DNA from 2 places in the Agromyces sp. NPDC057679 genome. Region 1 is predicted to be linked to the other one. Evidence: predicted binding sites of a transcription regulator. Region 1 holds the regulator's gene; the other holds the start of a gene.
The links. Region 1 encodes HrcA, which represses chaperone genes, less so after heat shock. Its sites were predicted from a motif close to TTNGCACTCGNNNNNNNCGAGTGCNAA; they were not measured.
Positions count from the first base shown of each region.

Region 2: a site for HrcA is predicted at 1,049-1,075, ahead of groES (co-chaperone GroES). Genes of this name have one in related genera too.

Region 1 covers NZ_JBHVIK010000003.1:129,050-132,451, reverse strand. The annotation lists gene dnaJ (molecular chaperone DnaJ) at 1-765, opposite strand, end outside; gene hrcA (heat-inducible transcriptional repressor HrcA) at 817-1,839, opposite strand; gene ACFVAJ_RS13480 (DUF4870 domain-containing protein) at 2,020-2,436, shown strand; gene ACFVAJ_RS13475 (DUF4870 domain-containing protein) at 2,547-2,927, shown strand; gene hemW (radical SAM family heme chaperone HemW) at 2,924-3,402, opposite strand, start outside.
Region 2 covers NZ_JBHVIK010000002.1:1,080,654-1,084,055, forward strand. The annotation lists gene ACFVAJ_RS11975 (SAM-dependent methyltransferase) at 1-963, opposite strand, end outside; gene groES (co-chaperone GroES) at 1,167-1,463, shown strand; gene rarD (EamA family transporter RarD) at 1,568-2,518, shown strand; gene ACFVAJ_RS11990 (ABC transporter substrate-binding protein) at 2,738-3,402, shown strand, end outside.

The DNA of each region.
Region 1 (3,402 bases):
GTCGTCGCCGTTGCGGCTGAACACGTCGTGGTTCTTGACCTTGATCTCGAGGTAGAGGTCGCCGTTCGCGCCGCCGGCGGGGCCGGCCTCGCCCGAACCGGGCATCTGCAGCCGCACGCCCGTGTCGACGCCCGCGGGGATGTCGACGGGGACGGTGCGACGGGCGCGCACGCGGCCCTGGCCCTGGCAGGTGACGCACGGCGTCGCGATGATCGTGCCGTAGCCGCGGCAGGTGCCGCACGGGCTCGAGGTCATCACGTTGCCGAGGAGCGAGCGCACCTGACGCTGGATCTGGCCGCTGCCGCGGCAGATGTCGCAGGTGACCGGCGAGGTGCCCGGCTGGCAGCACGACCCCTGGCAGGTCTCGCAGCGCACGGCCGTGTCGACCTCGATGTCGCGGTGGGTGCCGAAGATCACCTCGTCGAGGCCGACCTCGACGCGGATCAGGGCGTCCTGACCCCGCTCGCGCCGCGACCGCGGCCCCCGGCTCTGCTGCCCGGCGCCGAAGAAGGTCTCGAAGATGTCGCCGAATCCGCCGAAGCCCTGGCCGCCGAAGCCGCCCTGGTCGCCGAGGTCGTACTGCTGGCGCTGCTTCGGGTCGGAGAGCACGTCGTACGCGTGCGTCACCTCCTTGAACCGCTCTGATGCCTCGGCACCGGGGTTCACGTCGGGGTGGAGTTCGCGAGCCAGTCGGCGGTACGCCTTCTTGATCTCGTCGGGCGTCGCTTCGCGCGAGACGCCGAGGACCTCGTAGTGGTCGGCCACGGAGGGCTTGTCCTTTCGGTTGCGGATGCCGGTCTTGCGACGGGCGGAAGGTCAGCTCTCGCCGAGCGTGCGGGAGAGGTAGCGGGCGACCGCACGGACGGCGGCCATGCTGTTGGAGTAGTCCATGCGGGTGGGACCGACGACGCCGAGGCGCGAGATGTCGCGGCCCGGGATCTCGAACGCGCTCGAGACGATCGAGGTCTCGCCGAGTCCGAAGGAGGCGTTCTCGCGCCCGATGCGCACGGCGACGGCGTGCTCGTCGCCGGACATCTCGCCGAAGAGCTTCAGGAGCACGACCTGCTCCTCGATCGCCTCGATCACGCCGAGGATCGAGCCGGCGAAGTCCTGCTCGGTGCGCACGAGGTTCGCCGCGCCCGCGACGACGAGCCGGTCGCTGCGCTGCACCCGCGCCTGCTCGGCGAGGGTCGCGGCGAGCGTGTGCAGCACCGCCGCGTGGCGCGGGTCGACGGCATCGATCTCGCCCGACAGCAGCGCCGTGGCATCCGCCATGGTGGTGCCGGCGACGAGTTCGTTCAGCCGGAGCCGCAGCTCGGCGAGCGTCGACTCGTCGACGGGCTGCTCGAGCTCGGCGAGCCGCTGCTCGACCTGGCCCGAATCGGCGATGAGGATGCAGAGCACGCGGTTCGGCGAGAGCGAGACGAGTTCGACGTGGCGCACCCGCGCGCTCGCGAAGCTCGGGTACTGCACGACCGCGAGCTGCTTCGTGAGCTGCGAGATGAGGCGCACGGTGCGGGCGAGGAGCTCGTCGAGGTCGCTCGACTCGCCGAGGAAGGTCTCGATGGCCTGCCGCTGCGCGGAGCTCAAGGGGCGCACCTCGGTCAGCTGGTCGACGAAGACGCGGTACCCCTTGTCGGTGGGGATGCGACCCGAGGAGGTGTGCGGAGCCGCGATCAGCTCCTCCTCTTCGAGGAGCGCCATGTCGTTGCGGATCGTGGCCGCCGAGACGCCGAACGCGTGCCGCTCGACGATCGTCTTCGACCCGACGGGCTCGCGCGACGCCACGTAGTCCTGCACGATCGCCCGAAGCACGGCGAGACTGCGTTCTGAGGCCATGCCCCGCTCCCTCCGACGACTTAGCACTCGTTCTGTCTGACTGCTAATCATATCGCGACATCCGACGACGAGGCCGTTGCCCGCGGCGGTTCGCGGCGCTACCGTATGGATGTCCCGCGAGTCCTCACGACCGCGAACCCCTCCCGAAACCCGAGACCACCGAAGCCCGAAAGGCGCGTCATGACCGAGCCCAACGCTCAGCAGCCCGATCCGAACAGTCAGCCCCAGCCCGCAGCCGCCGGCCCCCTCACCCAGGAGCAGGACCTGCAGTGGGCGTCCTTCGCGCACCTCGGCGGCATCATCGGGTTCCTGCCCTCGCTCATCATCTGGCTCGTCTTCAAGGACCGCGGCCAGTTCACGAACACCGAGGCCAAGGAGGCGCTGAACTTCCAGATCACCGCCACGATCGCGTACGTCGCGATCCTCATCGTGAACTCGATCCTCACCGCGATCACGTTCGGCTTCTGGGCGCTGATCGGCTGGATCCTCCCGCTCGCCCTCTGGGTCGTCGTCATCGTCTTCTCGATCCAGGGCTTCCTCAAGGCGAAGGACGGCAACCACTACCGGTACCCCTTCGCGATCCGCCTCATCAAGTAGGCAGCACCTTTCGAGCGCGCCGTCGGGGCTCTTCCCGCGGCGCGCTCTGCTGTGCCAGCATGACGGTTGACGAAGTCTCGCCTTCGGGCGACCCGAGCAAGGAGAACCCCATGTCCGACGCCACCCCGCCTCCCCCGCCGGCGAACCCCTACCAGCAGAGCCAGCCGCTGAGCCCCTCCGACGAGAAGCTCTGGGCGACGCTGATCCACATCGGCGGGGCGATCTTCAACTTCCTGCCGGCGCTCATCGGCTACCTCGTCCTGAAGGACAAGGGCCCCTTCATCCGCGGGCACTCCGCGACGGCCCTGAACTTCCAGCTGACGATCCTCATCGCCTACATCGCGAGCGGCCTGCTGATGTTCGTGTTCATCGGCTTCCTGCTCTACCCGGCCGTGTGGGTCATCAACATCGTGTTCTGCATCATCGCCGCGATCGCCGCGAACAAGGGCGAGCCGTACACGTACCCGCTCGCGATCAAGTTCGTCAGCTAAGCGTCGAGCAACTGCCGAACGACCGCGTCGGCCAACAGCCGCCCTCTCCTGGTGAGCGTCAGCACACCCGAGAGGGCGGCTTTCGCGTCGACGAGGCCGTCGGCGATGAGCGCGGCGACCGCGTGCCGACCCCCGGTGTGCAGCGTCGAGATCTCCAGGCCCTCGCGGATGCGCGTCGAGAGCAGCACCCGCTCGGTCTCGCGGGTCGGCGCGTCGAGCACCTCGCGACCGACGGCGGGCGACACGCCCGCGGCGATGCGGTCGGCGTACGCCGAGGGGTGCTTCGCGTTCCACCAGCGCACGCCGCCGACATGGCTGTGCGCGCCGGGGCCGACGCCCCACCAGTCGTCGCCCCGCCAGTAGCCGAGGTTGTGTCGCGAGCGCTGCGCAGGGCTCGACGCCCAGTTGCTCACCTCGTACCACTCGTACCCGGCGGCTTCGAGGCGTTCGTCGACGAGTTCGTACATGTCGGCCT
Region 2 (3,402 bases), on a different contig from region 1:
GAACGGCGAGTCGAACGCCGTGTCGGCGGTGAGGTAGGCGATGCCGGGGCTCAGCATCCATGCACCGTTCGCCCTGGCGAGGTCGCCGATGAGCCGGGCCCGGATGACCGCGCCGTCGGGCTCGTAGAGGTAGTCGCCGAGGGGCCCGTCGGGGGCGTCGGGGGAGTCGGCCGGCGCGGTCAGCTCGTGCGCGAGCTCGCCGCGGATGACGAGTGCCGAGCGGCCGACGCCCGGGCGCGCGAGCGCGCCGAGCCAGACGCCGAGTTCGACCACGTCGCCGTCGACGGAGACCCACTGCGCCTCCGCGCCCGCGGGGATCACGTCGCGGTCGGTGCCGGGCCCGAGCTTCACGCCCACCGGCAGTCGGTCGGCGAGCCCGAACGCGAAGTCGAGGCTCGGCGAGTACGCGGAGGCGTCGGCGATGCGCGTCGTCGTACCGCCCGTGGTGGTGCGTCGCGCCGGATCGAGCCAGACGCCGCCGATGCCGCCGAGTGCGACCTCCTCGGCGCGCTCGTGCAGCACACGGGCCTGCGGGAACGGAGTGAGGTTGTACGTCGCGATCGCGGCGGTGACCTCGTCGGCGTCGGCGGCGGTGACCTCGAGATCGATCGCCGCCATGGCCAGGGCGTCTCCGCCGATGCCGCAGCCGAGGTCGGCGACGTGCCGCACGCCCGCCCGCGAGAAGCGGCCGGCGTGGAGCGCGGCGACCTGCAGGCGGGTCGCCTGCTCGAGCCCCGCCTCCGTGAAGAGCATGCGGGCGGCGAACGGGCCGAACTTCGCGGCGGCCTTCGCGCGGAGCTTCGCCTGGCTGAGCACGGTGGCGACCAACGACGCCGGATGCCCCTGGCGGCGGAGCGCGGCGACCGTCTTCACGATGTCGGCCTTCGAGTCCCATTCGGGCAGGCCGTCGAGGAGCCGCAGCCCTTCGGGGGAGAGGAGTTCGACGAGCTCGGAGCGTTCCACCCGGCCACGCTAGCACCGCGGCGCGGCCGCCGAGCGGCGATGGCGCGGGGCCATCCGGCCGCCGTGTTCGCCGCGCGTGAACGGTCTGGCACTCACGTTGCACGAGTGCCAAAACGCGCCTAGACTCGGCTTAGCACTCTCACTCAGAGGCTGCTAATCAGTCTTCGCAAGACAGTTTCTTCATCAGAGAGATAGGGGCAACCGTGTCGGTTTCCATCAAGCCGCTCGAGGATCGCATCGTCATCAAGCAGGTCGAGGCCGAGCAGACCACCGCGTCGGGCCTCGTGATCCCCGACACCGCCAAGGAGAAGCCCCAGGAGGGCGAGGTCGTGGCGGTCGGCCCCGGCCGCATCGACGACAACGGCAACCGCGTCCCGCTCGACGTCGCCGTCGGCGACAAGGTGATCTACTCGAAGTACGGCGGCACCGAGGTCAAGTTCGGCGGCGAGGACTTCCTCGTCCTCTCGGCCCGCGACGTGCTCGCGGTCGTCGTTCGCTGAGCGAACCGACTTTCTGAACGGCCCGGATGCTGAGCATCCGGGCCGTTCTGCGTCTCCGCAGCCGCCGCGTTGGCCATCGACCCGCGCGGGCGTAGTCTGTATCGGTGAATCCCCGCCCTGAGACCCCTCCTGCGCCGACGCACCAGGGCATCAGCAGGCCGGGGCTCGGGTACGCGATCTCCTCTTACCTGCTCTGGGGCTTCCTCCCCATCTACTTCATCGCGCTCGCGCCCAGCAGCTCGCTCGAGATCGTCGCGTGGCGCATCCTGCTCTCGCTGGTCTTCTGCGCACTGCTCATCACGGTGACGCGCGGATGGGGCGCGTTCTTCGCCCTGCTGCGCGACCGGCGGGTGCTCTTCACGATGGCGGCCGCCGGCGCGCTCATCTTCGTCAACTGGCAGACCTACGTCTACGCGGCGGTCTCGGAGCAGGTCGTCGAGGCCTCGCTCGGGTACTTCATCAACCCGATCGTGACCGTGTTCCTCGGGGTGCTCGTGCTGCGCGAGCGGTTGAACACGACCCAATGGGTCGCGGTCGGCATCAGCATCGTCGCCGTCGTCGTGCTCGCCGTCGGCCACGGGCAGTTCCCGTGGATCGCCCTGCTGCTCGCGTTCTCGTTCGGCTTCTACGGCCTCATCAAGAAGCGGGTCGGCCCCCGCGTCGACGCCGTCTCGGGGCTGACGCTCGAGACCCTGTGGCTCGCCCCCCTCGCCGCGGTGCAACTGTGGTGGGTCGCCGCGACCACCGGGCTCACGATGGGCACCGAAGGCGCCTGGCACACGGTGCTGCTCCTCGGTGCCGGCGCCGTCACCGCGGTGCCGCTGCTGCTGTTCGCGGCGGCGTCGCGCCGACTGCCGCTCATCTACATGGGCTTCATCCAGTACTTCGCCCCGTTCATCCAGTTCCTCGTCGGCGTGGTGCTGCTCGGCGAGCCGATGCCGCCCGAGCGGTGGATCGGCTTCGCCCTCGTGTGGGCGGCCCTCGCCGTGCTCACGGTCGACCTGATCAGGGGAGCGCGGCGCGCGTCGAAACGGGTCGTCTCCGAGCCGGTCTGAGCGTCGTCCGCCCTGCGGAATCCGCGCATGATGACGTCGAATGACGCTGATTTCGTGCGCAGAACCCCCGAAGGATGTCGGTCGGGTAACAATCCGGGCGGGTGTTACCGGGTTGTGACCGGGGTGACTTGTTTCCGCGGATGCCCCGGAATACTGTCAGACAACGGCGTCACCACGGCGCTGCATTGTGTACCAATTCCTTCAGTCCCAAGGAGCAACATGAGCGTTTTCGCGAAGGCCACGGCCACGCGCTCGGCTCGCGCAGCCTGGACGGGTATCGCCATCGCCGGCGTCAGTGCCCTCCTCCTCACTGCGTGCAGCACGGGTTCACCGGAGCCGGCCGAATCCGAACCGGCAGCGGACGCCGGCGACGCCCTGCCCATCGCCGAGGGCGAGCGCGATCTCGCGCTCAAGCTCGGAACGATCCTGCCGCAGAGTGGTGCGCTCGCATTCCTCGGCCCGCCCGAAGAGGCGGGTGTCCAGCTCGGTGCCGACGACGTCAACGCGGCGGACTCGGGTCTCGCCGTCGAGGTCGTCTTCCGTGACTCGGGCGACACCACGACCGACACCGCGACCGTCTCGGTGACCGACCTCCTCTCGCAGGATGTCTCGGCCATCATCGGCGCCGCATCGTCGGGTGTCTCGAAGACCGTCATCGACCAGATCGTGGCGGCGGGCGTCATCCAGTTCTCGCCCGCGAACACCTCGGCCGACTTCACCGACTACAACGACAACGGCCTGTACTGGCGCACGGCTCCGTCCGATGTGCTGCAGGGCGAGGTGCTCGGCAACCTGATCGCCGAGGACGGCAACGCGACGCTCGGCCTCATCGTGCTGAACGACTCGTACGGCACCGGTCTCGCGCAGTTCACCAAGGACGCCTT